3 regions of the Bacillus sp. DU-106 genome follow, and region 3 is predicted to be linked to each of the others. Evidence: riboswitches for the same ligand, from Rfam matches in the RefSeq annotation. Region 3 holds a riboswitch; each other region holds the start of a gene.
What was found. A riboswitch is a leader RNA that binds a small molecule or an ion and turns the genes downstream of it on or off. The one in region 3 is predicted to bind S-adenosylmethionine.
Positions count from the first base shown of each region.

Region 1: it holds a riboswitch for S-adenosylmethionine, as region 3 does, so the genes downstream of both, C3Y97_RS21520 (bifunctional homocysteine S-methyltransferase/methylenetetrahydrofolate reductase) here and C3Y97_RS07080 (YezD family protein) in region 3, are expected to answer to the same signal.
Region 2: it holds a riboswitch for S-adenosylmethionine, as region 3 does, so the genes downstream of both, C3Y97_RS01070 (ABC transporter permease) here and C3Y97_RS07080 (YezD family protein) in region 3, are expected to answer to the same signal.

Region 1 is NZ_CP026607.1:4,232,582-4,237,608, forward strand. It holds gene metH (methionine synthase) at 1-632, opposite strand, end outside; gene C3Y97_RS21520 (bifunctional homocysteine S-methyltransferase/methylenetetrahydrofolate reductase) at 632-2,464, opposite strand; SAM riboswitch class I at 2,535-2,644, opposite strand; SAM riboswitch class I at 2,848-2,958, shown strand; gene metI (cystathionine gamma-synthase/O-acetylhomoserine thiolyase) at 3,053-4,165, shown strand; gene metC (cystathionine beta-lyase) at 4,162-5,027, shown strand, end outside.
Region 2 is NZ_CP026607.1:181,343-186,369, reverse strand. It holds gene C3Y97_RS01085 (ABC transporter ATP-binding protein) at 1-326, opposite strand, end outside; gene C3Y97_RS01080 (ABC transporter ATP-binding protein) at 323-1,333, opposite strand; gene C3Y97_RS01075 (ABC transporter permease) at 1,290-2,294, opposite strand; gene C3Y97_RS01070 (ABC transporter permease) at 2,311-3,228, opposite strand; SAM riboswitch class I at 3,365-3,470, opposite strand; gene C3Y97_RS01065 (DUF3951 domain-containing protein) at 3,638-3,853, shown strand; gene C3Y97_RS01060 (hypothetical protein) at 3,870-4,373, opposite strand; gene C3Y97_RS01055 (hypothetical protein) at 4,647-5,027, shown strand, end outside.
Region 3 is NZ_CP026607.1:1,364,408-1,369,434, forward strand. It holds gene lysA (diaminopimelate decarboxylase) at 1-893, shown strand, start outside; SAM riboswitch class I at 1,009-1,117, shown strand; gene C3Y97_RS07080 (YezD family protein) at 1,190-1,333, shown strand; gene C3Y97_RS07085 (phosphoadenylyl-sulfate reductase) at 1,421-2,125, shown strand; gene sat (sulfate adenylyltransferase) at 2,165-3,301, shown strand; gene cysC (adenylyl-sulfate kinase) at 3,314-3,907, shown strand; gene C3Y97_RS07100 (nitrite/sulfite reductase) at 3,919-5,027, shown strand, end outside.

The DNA.
Region 1 (5,027 bases), 2.5 Mb from region 3:
TCTACTGATAAATAAAAAGCTTCAATTGTTTGCCCAGCCAGAGTCGTTCCCATTGGCTCAATCGTTCCTGAAATCATAATAGGAACCGTTTTTTTCAGTTCTTCAAAAGCGGCTTGAATTCCAATATAAGCTGCTTTCACGTTACGCATATCTTGACTCGTCTCAACGAGTAATACATCAACTGCTCCTTTTAATAATCCTCGTGCCTGCCTTGTATAAGCCTCAATCAATTCTTCAAAAGTCACACCACCTGTAACACTAATTGCTTTCGTTGTTGGTCCCATCGCTCCCGCAACATATACTTCCTTCCCGCTTTCTTTAACAGCTTGCTTCGCCAAAAGTGCTGCCTTTTCATTTAGTTCTTCATCTAAATGAGACAGATCATAATCACTTAGTACAATATTCGTTGCTCCAAATGTATTTGTTTCAATAATATCCGCTCCAGCTTCAATATAAGCTTTATGAATCTTTAAAATAACGTCTGGTCTTGTTTCCACTAAATATTCATTACAGCCCTCGTACTCTTCTCCTCCGAAATCTTCAGCAGTTAAATCCTCTTGCTGAATCATTGTCCCCATTGCACCATCTAATATTAAAATGCTATTTTTTAATTTTTCTTCTATACACTTCATCAATTAATACCTTCTTTCACTTCTTGCTTTTCTCTTACATATTTAACAAGATGTTCTGTAATTTCATACTTTAAAAATGGTGTAATAAGATAAATACCATTAAAATATTTCATCGCTGCGTCGACCAATTCTTGTGAAATGCGGATCCCTTCCTCAATTGCTGCCTCTTTCGTTTCATGTCCATCCATTCTCTCTCTTATTTCTTCAGGAAGAGTAATACCCGGCACCTCAAAATGAAGAAAATCTGCATTCCGCTTACTTACTAACGGCATAATTCCAATAAAAATAGGTTGTTCCAAATGCTTTGTCGCTTCATACACTTCTTCAATTAACTTGATATCGTAAATTGGCTGAGTTAAAAAATACTCCGCTCCAGCATCTATTTTTCGTTCCATTCGCTTAACCGCTGCTTTTAAGTGCCTCACGTGAGGATTAAATGCGCCGCCTACAGAAAACCTTGTCGCCGGTCCAATTGATTTCCCTAAAATTGAACGTCCATCGTTCATTTCTTTAATCATTTTAATAAGCTCAATAGAGGATAAATCATATACAGAAGTGGCACCGGGAAAATCACCAACGCGCGCTGGATCACCAGTTAAAGCTAACACTTCTTCCATCCCTAACGCCGATAAACCTAACAAATGAGATTGTAGTCCAATGACGTTATGATCTCTACACGTTAAATGCGTCAATACTGGGATATCATGCTTCGTTAATAACGCACCCATCGCCATATTAGAAACACGAGGCGATGCTAATGAATTATCTGCTAGAGTAATAGCATCTGCTCCCGCTCTTTTTAACGCTCTTGCTCCTTCAAAAAAACGCTGTGTATCTAACGTTTTCGGTGGATCTAATTCCACTACAACTGTTGTTTGTTTTTTCGCTTTCTCTGCTAGAGTGACGTGAGCCTTCGAACGTTTCTCATGCGTATGAACGACTTTCGGCCTTTGAATCGTGTCTTTTTCTATTACAGGGGTAATATTCGCAACAGCGCGCTTCATACTTTGAATATGTTCTGGAGTCGTACCACAACAACCACCCAATAACCGAATACCTTGCTCAATAAATCTCGGTGTCATCGCTTCAAAATAAGCTGGACTTCCCTCATATACGTAACGTCCATCCACATAATTCGGGAGGCCTGCATTTGGGTATGCTGATAAATAGCCATTTTGAGGAATCGATATCATTTTGAAAGCTTCCGTCATATGAAGCGGCCCTAGTTGACAATTCAATCCAACAACATTTGCACCGTAATCTATAAGTTGCTTTAATATTTCATTGACATCATTTCCATTTTGAGTCGTACCTGCTTCATGTAACGCTAATTGCGCAACAATTGGAATATTCGTTTGCTTACGCAATACTTTAACGGCATGAAGTAATTCAAATTCATCGTAAAAAGTTTCTAATAGTAATCCATCAACCTGTTCTTCTAGTAAAGCCCCTGCCTGTTCAAGTAACATAAACTCTCTTTCCATATCAGTCGTTGTAACAGCTCCGATATGTTTCATACCACCAATTGTTCCTAAAATTGCATTTTTATCTGTCACAGATGCTTTCGCTAGTTTTACTGCCGCTCTATTAATTTCTGTAACTTGATTTTCTAAACCATACATACGTAATTTCGCCTCATTTGCTCCATACGTATTCGTTTGAATTACATCTGCTCCAGCAGCTACATATTGTTTATGAATCGATATAATTAAGTCTGGATCAGATACATTCAATTCTTCAAAGCTACTTTGCAAACCATGTGAATGCAATAACGTCCCAACCGCACCATCACCTATTACAATTCCTTTTGATAATAAATCTAGTAATTTCACGACTCTCCCTCATTTCTATCAATATAAAAACCCCCTCTTCACTTTGAAGAGGGGGACATAATCGTTCCTCCTCTTATTATGCAAAACATTCGTTTTGCAGGTATTAGCACCGTTTCAAACATTTCGTTTGAAGGTTGCCGGGTTTCACAGGGCCTTTCCCTCCACCGCTCTCAATAAGAGTTGTCTTTATTATTTTATTTATGTAGCTAAAAGGAAATGCGTTCCCCTTTTAACAATGTTTGTTAATTTTTTAATAAATTTAGCATGCACAAAAGTAAAAGTCAATGACACTTGCGGAAAAATAAAAATTATTTAAAATAAAGTTGCAATTCAGTTATATTTTATTGTAAAGTTAAAAACATAATAAAAATTTCATACGAACATTCTTATCTAGAGAGGTAGAGGGACTGGCCCTGTGACGCCTCAGCAACCATTAACATTTTGTTAATAAGGTGCTAATTCCAGCAAATTGTGAAAGATTTGACAGATGAGAAGAAGACTCTATTCAAACCGAAAGCCTTCTTCTTAGAAGGCTTTTTTTATTTTATATTCACTTAATGTTTCAATTTAAAAAGGAGGAATTTTCATATGTCAACAATCGAAACAAAACTAGCACAAATCGGAAATCGCAGTGAAACTACAACCGGAACGGTTAATCCACCAGTTTATTTCTCAACCGCTTATCGTCACGAAGGAATTGGTAAATCTACTGGCTTTGACTATTCACGAACTGGCAATCCAACTCGAGGTCTTTTAGAACAGGCGATCGCAGACTTAGAATATGGCGAACAAGGTTATGCCTGTAGTTCAGGGATGGCGGCTGTTCTCCTCGTCCTTTCTCTATTCCGCTCTGGAGACGAACTTATTGTATCTGAAGATTTATACGGGGGAACGTATCGATTATTTTCTGAGCATGAAAAAAAGTGGAATGTTCGATGTAGATACGTAAATACACAGTCTATTAAACAAATTGAGCAAGCTATCACAACTGAAACGAAGGCTATTTTCATAGAAACTCCAACTAATCCATTAATGCAAGTTACTGATATTGCTGCTGTCGCAACTGTAGCGAAAAGGAACGGACTACTCCTTATTGTAGACAACACTTTCTACACACCTTATATACAGCAACCATTAACAGAAGGTGCTGACATTGTACTTCATAGCGCAACGAAATATTTAGGGGGACATAACGATGTACTAAGCGGGCTTGTCGTTGCAAAAGGAAAGGAACTTTGCGAGGAAATCGCTCATTATCATAATGCATCAGGTGCAGTTTTAAGCCCATTTGACTCATGGTTATTAATTCGCGGTATGAAAACGTTAGCGCTTCGCATGAGGCAACATGAAGAAAATGCGAAAGCAGTTGTTGCGTATTTAAATGATGAAGACGGGGTGACAGATGTATTTTATCCAGGAAGAGGTGGCATGATCTCATTCCGCCTTAAAGATGAAGCTTGGATTAATCCATTCTTACAATCTTTATCCTTAATTACATTTGCCGAAAGTCTTGGTGGTGTAGAAAGTTTAATGACTTATCCAGCAACGCAAACACATGCTGATATTCCTGAAGAAATTAGAACAGCAAACGGCGTATGCAATCGTCTTCTTCGATTCTCAGTTGGCATTGAAAATAGTAACGATTTAATTCAAGACTTAAAGCAAGCAATTAAACTCGTAAAAGAAGGTGTAAGAATATGAGCTATTCTATAGATACACTCTTACTACACAACCAATATAAACACGACTCGCAAACAGGCGCTGTGAACGTTCCTATTTATAACACATCAACTTTTCACCAGTTTGATGTAGATACGTTCGGAAAATATGACTATAGCAGGTCAGGAAACCCAACTCGTGAAGCTCTTGAAGATATCATTGCTTTATTAGAAGGCGGAACAAAAGGATTCGCCTTTGCATCAGGCATTGCAGCGATTTCCACTGCATTCCTCCTTCTTTCACAAGGTGATCACGTACTCATTTCAGAAGATGTGTACGGAGGCACTTACCGAGTGATAACTGAGGTACTCTCCCGTTACGGTGTTTCACATACATTTGTTGATATGACCAATTTAGAAGAAATAAAACAAAACATTAAACCAAATACAAAGCTCTTTTATGTAGAAACACCTTCTAACCCACTTTTAAAAGTGACAGATATTCGCGAGGTTTCTAAACTCGCAAAATCTATTGGGGCTCTTACTTTTGTTGATAATACATTTTTGACACCACTATTCCAAAAACCACTTGAACTTGGAGCTGATGTCGTTCTTCATAGTGCTACAAAATTTATTGCTGGTCATAGTGATGTTACTGCTGGATTAGCAGTAGTAAAAGATTCAGAACTCGCTCAAAAGCTTGGATTTTTACAAAATGCATTCGGTGCTATTTTAGGACCTCAAGATTGTTCTCTCGTACTTCGCGGTCTAAAAACATTGCATGTACGCCTCGAACATTCAGCTAAAAATGCCAATAAAATCGCACATTATTTACAAGAGCACTCTAAAGTAAAAAATGTCTATTATCCGGGATTACAAACTCATCTCGGATTTGATATTCAACA
Region 2 (5,027 bases), 1.2 Mb from region 3:
ACGCTATCGCGTACTTTCCAGCGCGGATTTAATGCTGCTGTGGAATCTTGAAAAATAAACTGTACTTTCTGTAAGAAATCGCGTTTATGAGTTGCCTTCAACTTGTGAACGACTTGACCGTTATAATCAATTTCACCAGACGTTGGGCTCTCAATCCCAGCTATGAGCTTACCAAGTGTTGTTTTTCCTGAACCACTTTCTCCAATAATGCCAAGCGTTGTTCCTTTCGGGATAGAAAGTGATATATCTTTTAACGCTGCGATTTCTTTATTTTTACTTCCATACGTTTTCGTTACTTGCTTTACAGTAATTAAATCTGTCGTCATGAGGCATTCACCTTCTCTTTTGATTTCGCTTTATTATGCTCCAGAACATGTTGCCAGCAATGTGAACTATGCTCCTTGGAATATGTTGTTCTCTCTGGGAAACGATGAATACATTCTTTTATCGCTACTGGACAACGATTTACAAAAGGACAACCAAAGCTATTTAACGTCTCAATGGAAGGTGTCGTCCCTTCTATTGCACGTAATACTTTTTCAGAATCATCCATATTCGGAATTGCTTGTAATAAGCTTTTTGTGTATGGATGTTTAGGGGAACCTATCACTTCCTCTATCGTTCCTTTTTCAACAACACGTCCTCCATACATCACAACTACTCGATCCGCTACTTCACGTACAAGTGCTAAATCGTGCGTAATTAGTAAAATACTCGTATTTTGCTTTTCCTTTCTTTCCTTTAATAACTCCATAATTTGCTTTTGAATTGTTACATCTAATGCTGTCGTAGGTTCATCCGCAATAACGAGTTTGGGGTGGCAGGCAAATGCGATTGCTAAACAAATACGTTGCCTCATGCCTCCGCTTAATTGATGTGGGTACTGTTCAAAGCGTTTCTCTGCTTCATGTATCCCTAAATCATTTAATAAGTTAATCGTAATTTCTTTTGCTTCTTTTTTCGATTTCTTTTCGTGTTGCAAAATCACCTCTGTAATTTGCCTTCCCACCTTCATCGTCGGATTTAAAGATGAAAGTGGGTCTTGAAAGATAAACGAAATATCTTTCCCTCGAATTTGATTCCATTCTGATTCTTGTAGATTCGTTAATTCCTTTGATTCAAAAGATATATTTCCATCATCAATATGAATTGATTCTTGATTTAAGCCGATAATAGATTGTGCTGTAACACTTTTCCCTGAACCACTTTCTCCTACAAGTGCAACTATTTCACCTTCGCTAATAGAAAAGGAAACATGCTTCACAATTGCTTGGTTACTATTCTCTTTTTCAACGGCTAACGTTACGTTTTCTAAAGATAAGAGCTGTCCCATGTTTTTTCTCCTTTCGATTCCGTTTTACGATTTTTGGATCAATTGCATCTTGTAAACCATCACCAATCGCATTAAATGCGAACATAATGAGCGCAATCATGATTGCTGGGAAGAATAGCTGCCACCATTCTCCACTCAATAATGTCCCAAGTGCATCATTCGTCATCGTCCCCCAGCTTGCTGCCGGTGATTGCACTCCTAGTCCGATAAAGCTTAAAAATGATTCTGAGAAAATAGCTGCGGGAATTGTAAATGATAAATTTACGATAATAATGCCCGTTAAGTTCGGAATTAAATGCCCGTATATAATTTTCATATGGGATGTACCTAATCGCTCCGCTGCAATAACAAACTCTCTTTGTTTTAAAGATAAGACTTGCGCCCTAACGAGACGTGCCATACCAATCCATCCTGTTAATGCAAGGGCGATAATAATGGTAAAAAGACCTGGTTTCATAACAATTAATAGTAAAATAACAATTAATAAATACGGGATACCGTATAACACTTCGATTCCTCGTATAATCCACTCATCAATTAATGTCCCAAGGGGATTGCGCCCTCTCACATATCCACTAAATCCTCCGATTAGCACACCAAGTCCTATATCAAGAGCAGCTGCCACTAATCCAACTGTTAATGAAATTTTCCCGCCAGCCCAAGTACGTGCCCATGTATCTCTTCCCAAATCATCTGTTCCGAACCAATGCTCACTACTAGGTGGTAAGTTTGTTGCCTCTTTTACTTGTTCACTCGCAGTAAATGGCGTTAAACTTTCACCAACAAGTGAGAAAACAATAATGAGTAATAATGTCACTGATCCTAAAACTGCGATTGGATTCGATACAAACTTACGAAACACTTCTTTCTTTCGGCTAATCTTTTGCTGATCTTTATTTATCGTTAATTCTTTCTTCTCTTCATTTGTTAATAACTGGTCATTAATTTCATAAGCTCCCATCTAAACATCCCCCTCCTTACGTAATAGAACGAATACGTGGATCAACAATACGATGAATAATATCTGTAATAAAAATACATACAATTAAAAGTGCACTATAAAAAATGGTTGTTCCCATAATCACTGGATAATCTCGATTAAAAATACTATCTACAAAATATTTTCCGAGACCAGGAATTGAAAAAATCTTTTCAATAACGAAAGTACCTGTTAAAAGTCCCGCCATTAATGGTCCAACAAATGTAAGTACCGGAACAATTGCATTTCGAAGAGCATGTCTTATAATAATCTTCTTAATCGGTATACCTTTCGCTCTCGCTAACTTAATATAATCACTCTGCAGTACTTCGATCATATTAGAGCGAACAAATCTTGTAATCACTGCGATTGGTCCTAACGCTAATGCAAAGGATGGCAATACCGTATGTTCAAATGTACCCCAAGAAGCTACTGGTAAGAGCTCGAATTGAATAGCGAATACTTGTATAAATAGTGGTGCTAAAATAAAGCTCGGAATAGAAATACCGAGGATGGCAAGTAAACTTACACCGTAATCAATTACCTTCCCATGATAGAGAGCAGCAAATGTACCTGCAGCAATTCCGACTAGCAATGAAATAATAAGTGCTTGTAAACCAATAATTGCTGATGGACCAAAACCAGTTGTTATAATTTCTGATACACCTTGCCCGGTTGATTGAACAGATTCACCAAAATCAAAATGAACTACGCCGTCTAAATAAGCAACATATTGATTCCATAACGGTTCATCAAGGTGATACTTCGCTCTCATGTTTTGGATCACTTCTTCAGGAAAGACTTTTGCATCTGATGAAAATGGATCCCCCGGAATAATATGCATAATTAGAAATGTCACCGTCGTAATAACCCATAGCGTGAACACCATAACTGATAATTTTTTAATTACATACACCCTAATAACCCCCTAAACACATATATTTACTTAGTTTTATAAACGTACTCTTTCCATTACTCCCTTTTCTCTTTTTAGAATACAAAAAGCCTTGATCTTAAAAAATAAGATCAAGGCTTAATAAACAAAGGCCCATCACTTATCTTTCAAGACTTGCTTGCTGGAATTAGCACGGTGTTCCTATTACAGAACCCGCTGCTGAGGTGTCATAGGGCCAGTCCCTCTACCTCTCTGGATAAGTAAATTGCTATATTATTATTTGGTTCAAATTGTATATTTCGAATTATAATTCTGAAAAAATGAAAAGTCAATCAAATTGGATATATTTAGAAAAATCAGTTTTCAATACTTTTATTTATCTATATCGTATTTCGCTTATAATAAAAAAAGATATGAAAGGAGTTATAAGATGGACCCCTTACTTCTAGCTACTATAGGATTACCCTTAACAATCGTTATACTTGTCATCATCGGCTTCTACAAACTCTTCATCAAAAAGAAAAGTATCACTTCTTTTTATACCCCTTTCGATAATATTACCGGGCAAACTATTTCCGAATTTCACGAAGAACAGAAGATATTAGTATCCGAGGATGAAGATGGAGATGGCAAGAAGAAAAAATAACCTTGCATAGGCAAGGTTATTTTTTCGTTTCTGCTTGAAAACGTTTATAGTATGTCGATGCTGTTGCAAAATTAATTTCTATATCACGAATCAACGATGAATCTTCTTCTTTAGCTAACTTCTGTAATTTTTTCATTGCTTGTTCCGATTCATTCAAGAAACCGACATATACCTCATGTTCTTGCTCTTTCGACTTCGGAACACGAATTTCTTTTCGTATATGATCAATATCTTCTAACATGCTCGTTGTTACCTTTTGCACATCTTCTTTATATGTAGCAGTCGTTATTTCCTTACCGCCCTTTTCTTTTGCCACTTCAAATAACTGCAGTGCATTATTAATTTCTTTATTCATTTTCAAATCGTATTTTTCATGTACTGCAAGGTATTCTTTCATTTCTTCTGTTTGTTCTGTAGATTGCTCTACCTTTTCTTTCGGTTCTTTCGTATCCTTATTTCCATTACATCCTGCTAGAAGGATCATACTTCCCATTACAGCAATACCCAAAACCTTCTTCATCTCTTCTTCTCCTTTTATCTACAGCTACTACTCATTATAGTTTCTTTTATCTCCACTTGTTATTATACCGAGAACATCCTACTTTTTACACTTAAGACGACATCGTAACATGTATACCAACATGTTTGTCACAGTATCGTCACTTTATACAAATAACTTTTGCACTGCTTTACTACTCACCTTACAAAACTGTAAGCACACATAAAGAACAAACCATGCTAGACTTACATATGCATAACGCAAACATATGTAAGGTTTTAAGGAGAATCATCTATGTACAACACAATACCTTTTATGGGAGAAGATATTCGTGTCCTTATTCGCGAAAAATCACTTCATATCGAAAATACAGAGAGCCTTCGCCGCGTATTAAAGAAGAAGCATGCTCCATTTAAGTTAGCTCAATATTTAAAACAACAACATACAAATCAATTTCATACCGTGCTCAATATATCGGATAAATCATTAACAATCGAAATCATCGGTCATGTCTACATTGGAAACTTTGCAGATACCTTAAAGGAAATCCCACGTATACCGAAGATTGCTCCTATTATCGTTAAAAAAGCGTATAAAATTACTGACCATACCGATATTATCGACTGTGGGGAAAAAGAAGTCGATAGTAATCGCTGGGTGTGGGATAAACTTGCT
Region 3 (5,027 bases):
TAGCGATGCAACATGGGAAATTTGTGAACATATTAATTCGTGTAACGCCTGGAGTAGAGGCGCACACACATGAATATATTACAACAGGTCAGGATGATTCGAAATTTGGATTTGGTGTTTCAAATGGTCAAGCAATGCAGGCAATTGGATTGGCTTTACAAAAATCCAATTATAATGTGCTAGGGATCCATTCACATATTGGGTCGCAAATATTTGAAACAGCTGGTTTTGTTCGAGCAATTGAAGTTCTTCGCCAATTTTTAGAAGAAGTGAGAGAGCAAACAAACTATGTAGTAAAAGTGTTAAATGTAGGCGGGGGATTTGGAATACGTTACACAGAGTCAGATACACCATTAACTCTTGAGACATATGTGCGAGCTGTAACAAGTGCAGTGAGAGAACAATTTACTGTATGTGAATATCCATTGCCAGAAATATGGATTGAGCCAGGCCGTAGCATTGTAGGTGATGCTGGGACAACAATTTATACAGTTGGATCTGTGAAAGATATTCCTGGTATTCGGAAATATGTATCAGTCGATGGTGGAATGACAGATAATTTAAGACCTGCTTTATATAATGCGCGTTATGAAGCGATGTTAGCGAATCGAGCGAATGATGAGAATGAGGAACTCGTTTCGATTGCCGGGAAATGCTGTGAGAGTGGAGACATGTTGATTTGGGATATTCATTTACCGAAAGTCGCTGCTTCTGATTTACTAGCAGTTTCCTGTACAGGAGCATACGGGTACTCGATGGCGAATAATTACAATCGGATTCGAAGACCAGCCGTTGTCTTTGCAAAAGGCGGAACATCGCAAGTAGTTGTGGAACGCGAAACATATGAAAATATTATTGGGAACGATCGCATACGTATTAAAGAGCTTGTCTAAATAGGAAAAGGAGTTGTTCGAATGGGCAATTCCTTTTTTATAAAATAAAATAATTAAAATATATCGGAAAACTAGGATTGAAAAAAATCAGAATTGTGATAAAATACAAATACAAAGCTTATCAAGAGAAGCGGAGGGAACTGGCCCGAAGAAGCTCGGCAACCTGCTTATAGAAAGCAAGGTGCTAAATCCAGCAAAATGGGATCCATTTTGAAAGATAAGGTAAAATATATTACCGAACAGTCTTTTCGAAATGGGAAAGATTTTTTTTATGAATAAAAAGGGGGGCTGTTCGCGTGAGTGTACGGGAACATTTTGATGAAGTATCCGAGAAGATTGAAGCGATGCTTGCTGATATGAAATATGGTTCAATTACAATTGTTGTGCAAGATGGGAAAGTAATTCAGTTAGAGAAAAGTGAAAAAGTACGTTTAAAGTGAAAAGCGCTGACTAGAAAAACTAGAGGCGGTTTTAACCTATTTTCATTAGGTTAAAACCGTCTTTTTGCTTTTACAGGGGGAAAAAACATGTTGACGTATGAAACGTGGGAAGAAAATGTTGTTTCGTTTTCGGAAGAAGATGAAACAAAAGGTGCGTTATCAGTATTAAATTGGGCTTATAAAGAATATAAAGATGAGGTTGTCTACGCATGTAGCTTTGGGGTGGAAGGTATGGTATTGCTACACATTATAAACCAAGTAAATCCATCTGCTAAAGTTGTATTTTTGGATACAAATGTTCATTTTCAAGAAACGTATGAATTAATTCGAAAAGTGCGGGAACGATTTCCTTCATTGAATATTATAGAAAAACAGCCAGAACTTACACTTGATGAACAGGCGAAGTTGCATGGTGAAAAACTGTGGGAGAGCAATCCGAATCTTTGTTGTAAGATTAGAAAAATTTTACCTTTAGAAAAATCATTAGTCGTGGAAAAAGCATGGATATCGGGCTTAAGAAGGGAACAATCAGAAACACGTAAGCATACAAAGTTTATAAATCAAGATCATCGTTTTCAATCTATTAAAGTTTGTCCACTCATTCATTGGACGTGGAAAGAAGTTTGGCGATATGTATACAAACATAGCTTGCCGTATAACCCGTTGCATGATGTTGGCTATCCAAGTATTGGGTGTGAGAAATGTACGTTACCTGTAGGGGATGGTGGCGATTCAAGAGATGGTAGATGGGCTGGAAAAGTGAAAACTGAATGTGGTCTTCATTACCAATAAGATGAATCTTGAAATAAAGCTAAGAGAGGATATAGAAAAATGAGCATAGTAAACGAATTAGTAAACCGTATAGATGAGACATATGACGTATCACAAATTGAAAAAGAAATTAAATTAGACAATATTGCGTTAAGTGATTTAGAACTATTGGCGACAGGTGGATATAGCCCCCTTACTGGTTTTTTAGGGAAGGAAGATTATGATTCTGTTGTAGAAACGCTTCGTTTAGCAAATGGTAGTGTGTGGAGTATACCGATTACATTACCGGTAACAGAAAAAGTCGCAGAAAGCCTGAAGGCTGGAGAGGAAGTAAAGCTTGTCAACAATGGAAATATATACGGTGTCATTCAAATAGAAGATATTTTTGTACCAGATAAAGAAAAAGAAGCGTTACTTGTATATAAAACAACGGATGAGGCTCATCCAGGAGTGAAAAAATTATATGAACGACCAAACGTTTACGTTGGAGGAACTATTATTCTAACAAAACGCTTTGAAAATAATCAATTTCCTTCTTATCATTTAGACCCAATTGAAACGAGGGAAGCATTTAAAAAACGTGGGTGGAAAACAGTGGTCGGATTTCAAACGAGAAACCCGGTACATCGTGCCCATGAGTATATTCAAAAATCTGCTCTTGAAATTGTAGATGGTCTCTTTTTAAATCCGCTCGTTGGAGAAACGAAATCGGATGATATTCCTGCTGATGTAAGAATGGAAAGCTATGAAGTACTTCTTCAAAACTATTATCCGAAAAATCGTGTCTTTTTAAGTGTATTTCCTGCTGCCATGCGTTACGCAGGACCAAGGGAAGCGATATTTCATGCGTTAGTAAGAAAGAATTTTGGATGTACCCACTTTATAGTAGGGCGTGATCATGCTGGAGTAGGAGATTATTACGGAACGTATGAAGCGCAAGAAATCTTCACAAATTTTACGATAGAAGAGTTAGGAATTACACCACTATTCTTTGAGCATAGTTTTTACTGCACGAAATGTGAAGCGATGGCTTCAACGAAAACATGTCCGCACGGAAAAGAAGATCATGTTATTTTATCGGGTACAAAAGTAAGGGAATTATTAAGAAACGGTGAGATTCCGCCAAGTACATTTAGTCGTAAAGAAGTAGTGGAAGTACTAATTAAAGGCTTGAAAAAAGAAGTAGTAACAGAATAGGGAGAGAACGAGATGGATACGAATATTACTTGGCATACAGCTTCGGTTTCAAAAGATGAGAGAAGAGTGAAGAATGGACATCATAGTTTTGTAATTTGGTTTACTGGTTTATCAGCTTCGGGTAAATCTACAGTAGCGAATGCGGTCGCTCGTAAACTGTTTGAAAAGAATATTGGAAACTATGTGCTGGATGGGGATAACATTCGCCACGGTTTAAATAAAGACTTAGGATTTTCTGAAAGTGATCGCATGGAAAATATAAGACGTATTGGCGAAGTGGCAAAGTTATTTGTAGACCAAGGAGCAGTTGTCCTTACAGCATTTATTTCACCATTTCGAGTAGACCGCAAACAAGTAAGAGATTTATTAGCGGTAGATGAATTTATTGAAATTTTTGTGAAGTGTCCGATTGAAGAGTGTGAGAAACGTGATCCGAAAGGACTTTATAAAAAGGCAAGAAAAGGTGATATTAAGGATTTCACAGGTATTGATTCGCCTTATGAAGAGCCAGAGCAAGCGGAATTAATTGTAGAAACGCACAAATATTCTATTGAAGAATGTGCAGAACAAATCGTGAAGTACTTACAAGAGCGTAGTTTTATATAGGGGGATAAACAATGAGTTATGAAAAAGTATGGGCTAACAATGAAAAATTAAATCAGACCGAGAAAAATAAATTAGAAAAAGATGGCTTAGAAATTTTTAATGATATTCCTTACTATGCGGAAAATGGTTTCGAATCTATTCCGAAAGAAGAGTGGGATGCCTTTAAATGGGCAGGCTTGTATTTACAAAGACCGAAAGAAGCTGGTTATTTTATGATGCGGGTAAATATTCCGTCAGGGATTATTACAAATGCACAGGCAGAAGTACTTGCTTCTATCGCTGAAGATTATGGACGTAATGTAATAGATATTACGACGAGACAGGCGATTCAGTTTCACTGGTTAGAAATTCAGCAAATTCCAGATATTTTTAAAAGATTAGCAAGAGTTGGGTTATCTTCAGCGGGGGCTTGTGGTGATATAACGCGGAATATTACAGGTAATCCGCTTGCTGGCATTGATGCAAATGAACTATTCGATACAGCGCATATTGTAAAAGAAGTATATGATTACTTCCAACATAATGAAGAGTTTTCTAACTTGCCACGTAAATTTAAAATGTCTATTAGTTCTAATATTTATAATTCAGCAAACGCAGAAATTAACTGTGTTGCATTTACGCCTGCAACGAAAGAAATAGATGGTGAGAAAAAAGTTGGTTTTCATATAAAAGTAGGTGGAGGATTATCAGCTCGACCGTATTTAGCTGATGAATTAGATGTATTCGTTTTACCAGAAGAAGTGAAGGCGGTGGCGATTGCGATTGCTACTATATTCCGTGATTTTGGATATCGTGAAAAACGTCATTTAGCTCGGTTGAAATTTCTTGTTGCGGACTGGGGAGCAGAGAAATTTAAAGAGAAACTAATAGAGTATACAGGGCCTTTACAAAGTAAAGGGGAAAGTGCACTCAAAGGATGGAATGCAGGCTATTTTTATGGTGTTCAAGACCAAAAACAAAAGGGATTAAAATATGTAGGTTTTAATGTACCGGTAGGTCGTTTACATGCAGAAGAAATGTTTGAGATTGCAAGAATCGCAAAGCAATATGGAAATGGACAAATTCGTACATGTAACTCGCAAAACTTCATTATTCCGAACGTTCCTCCGGAAAATGTAAA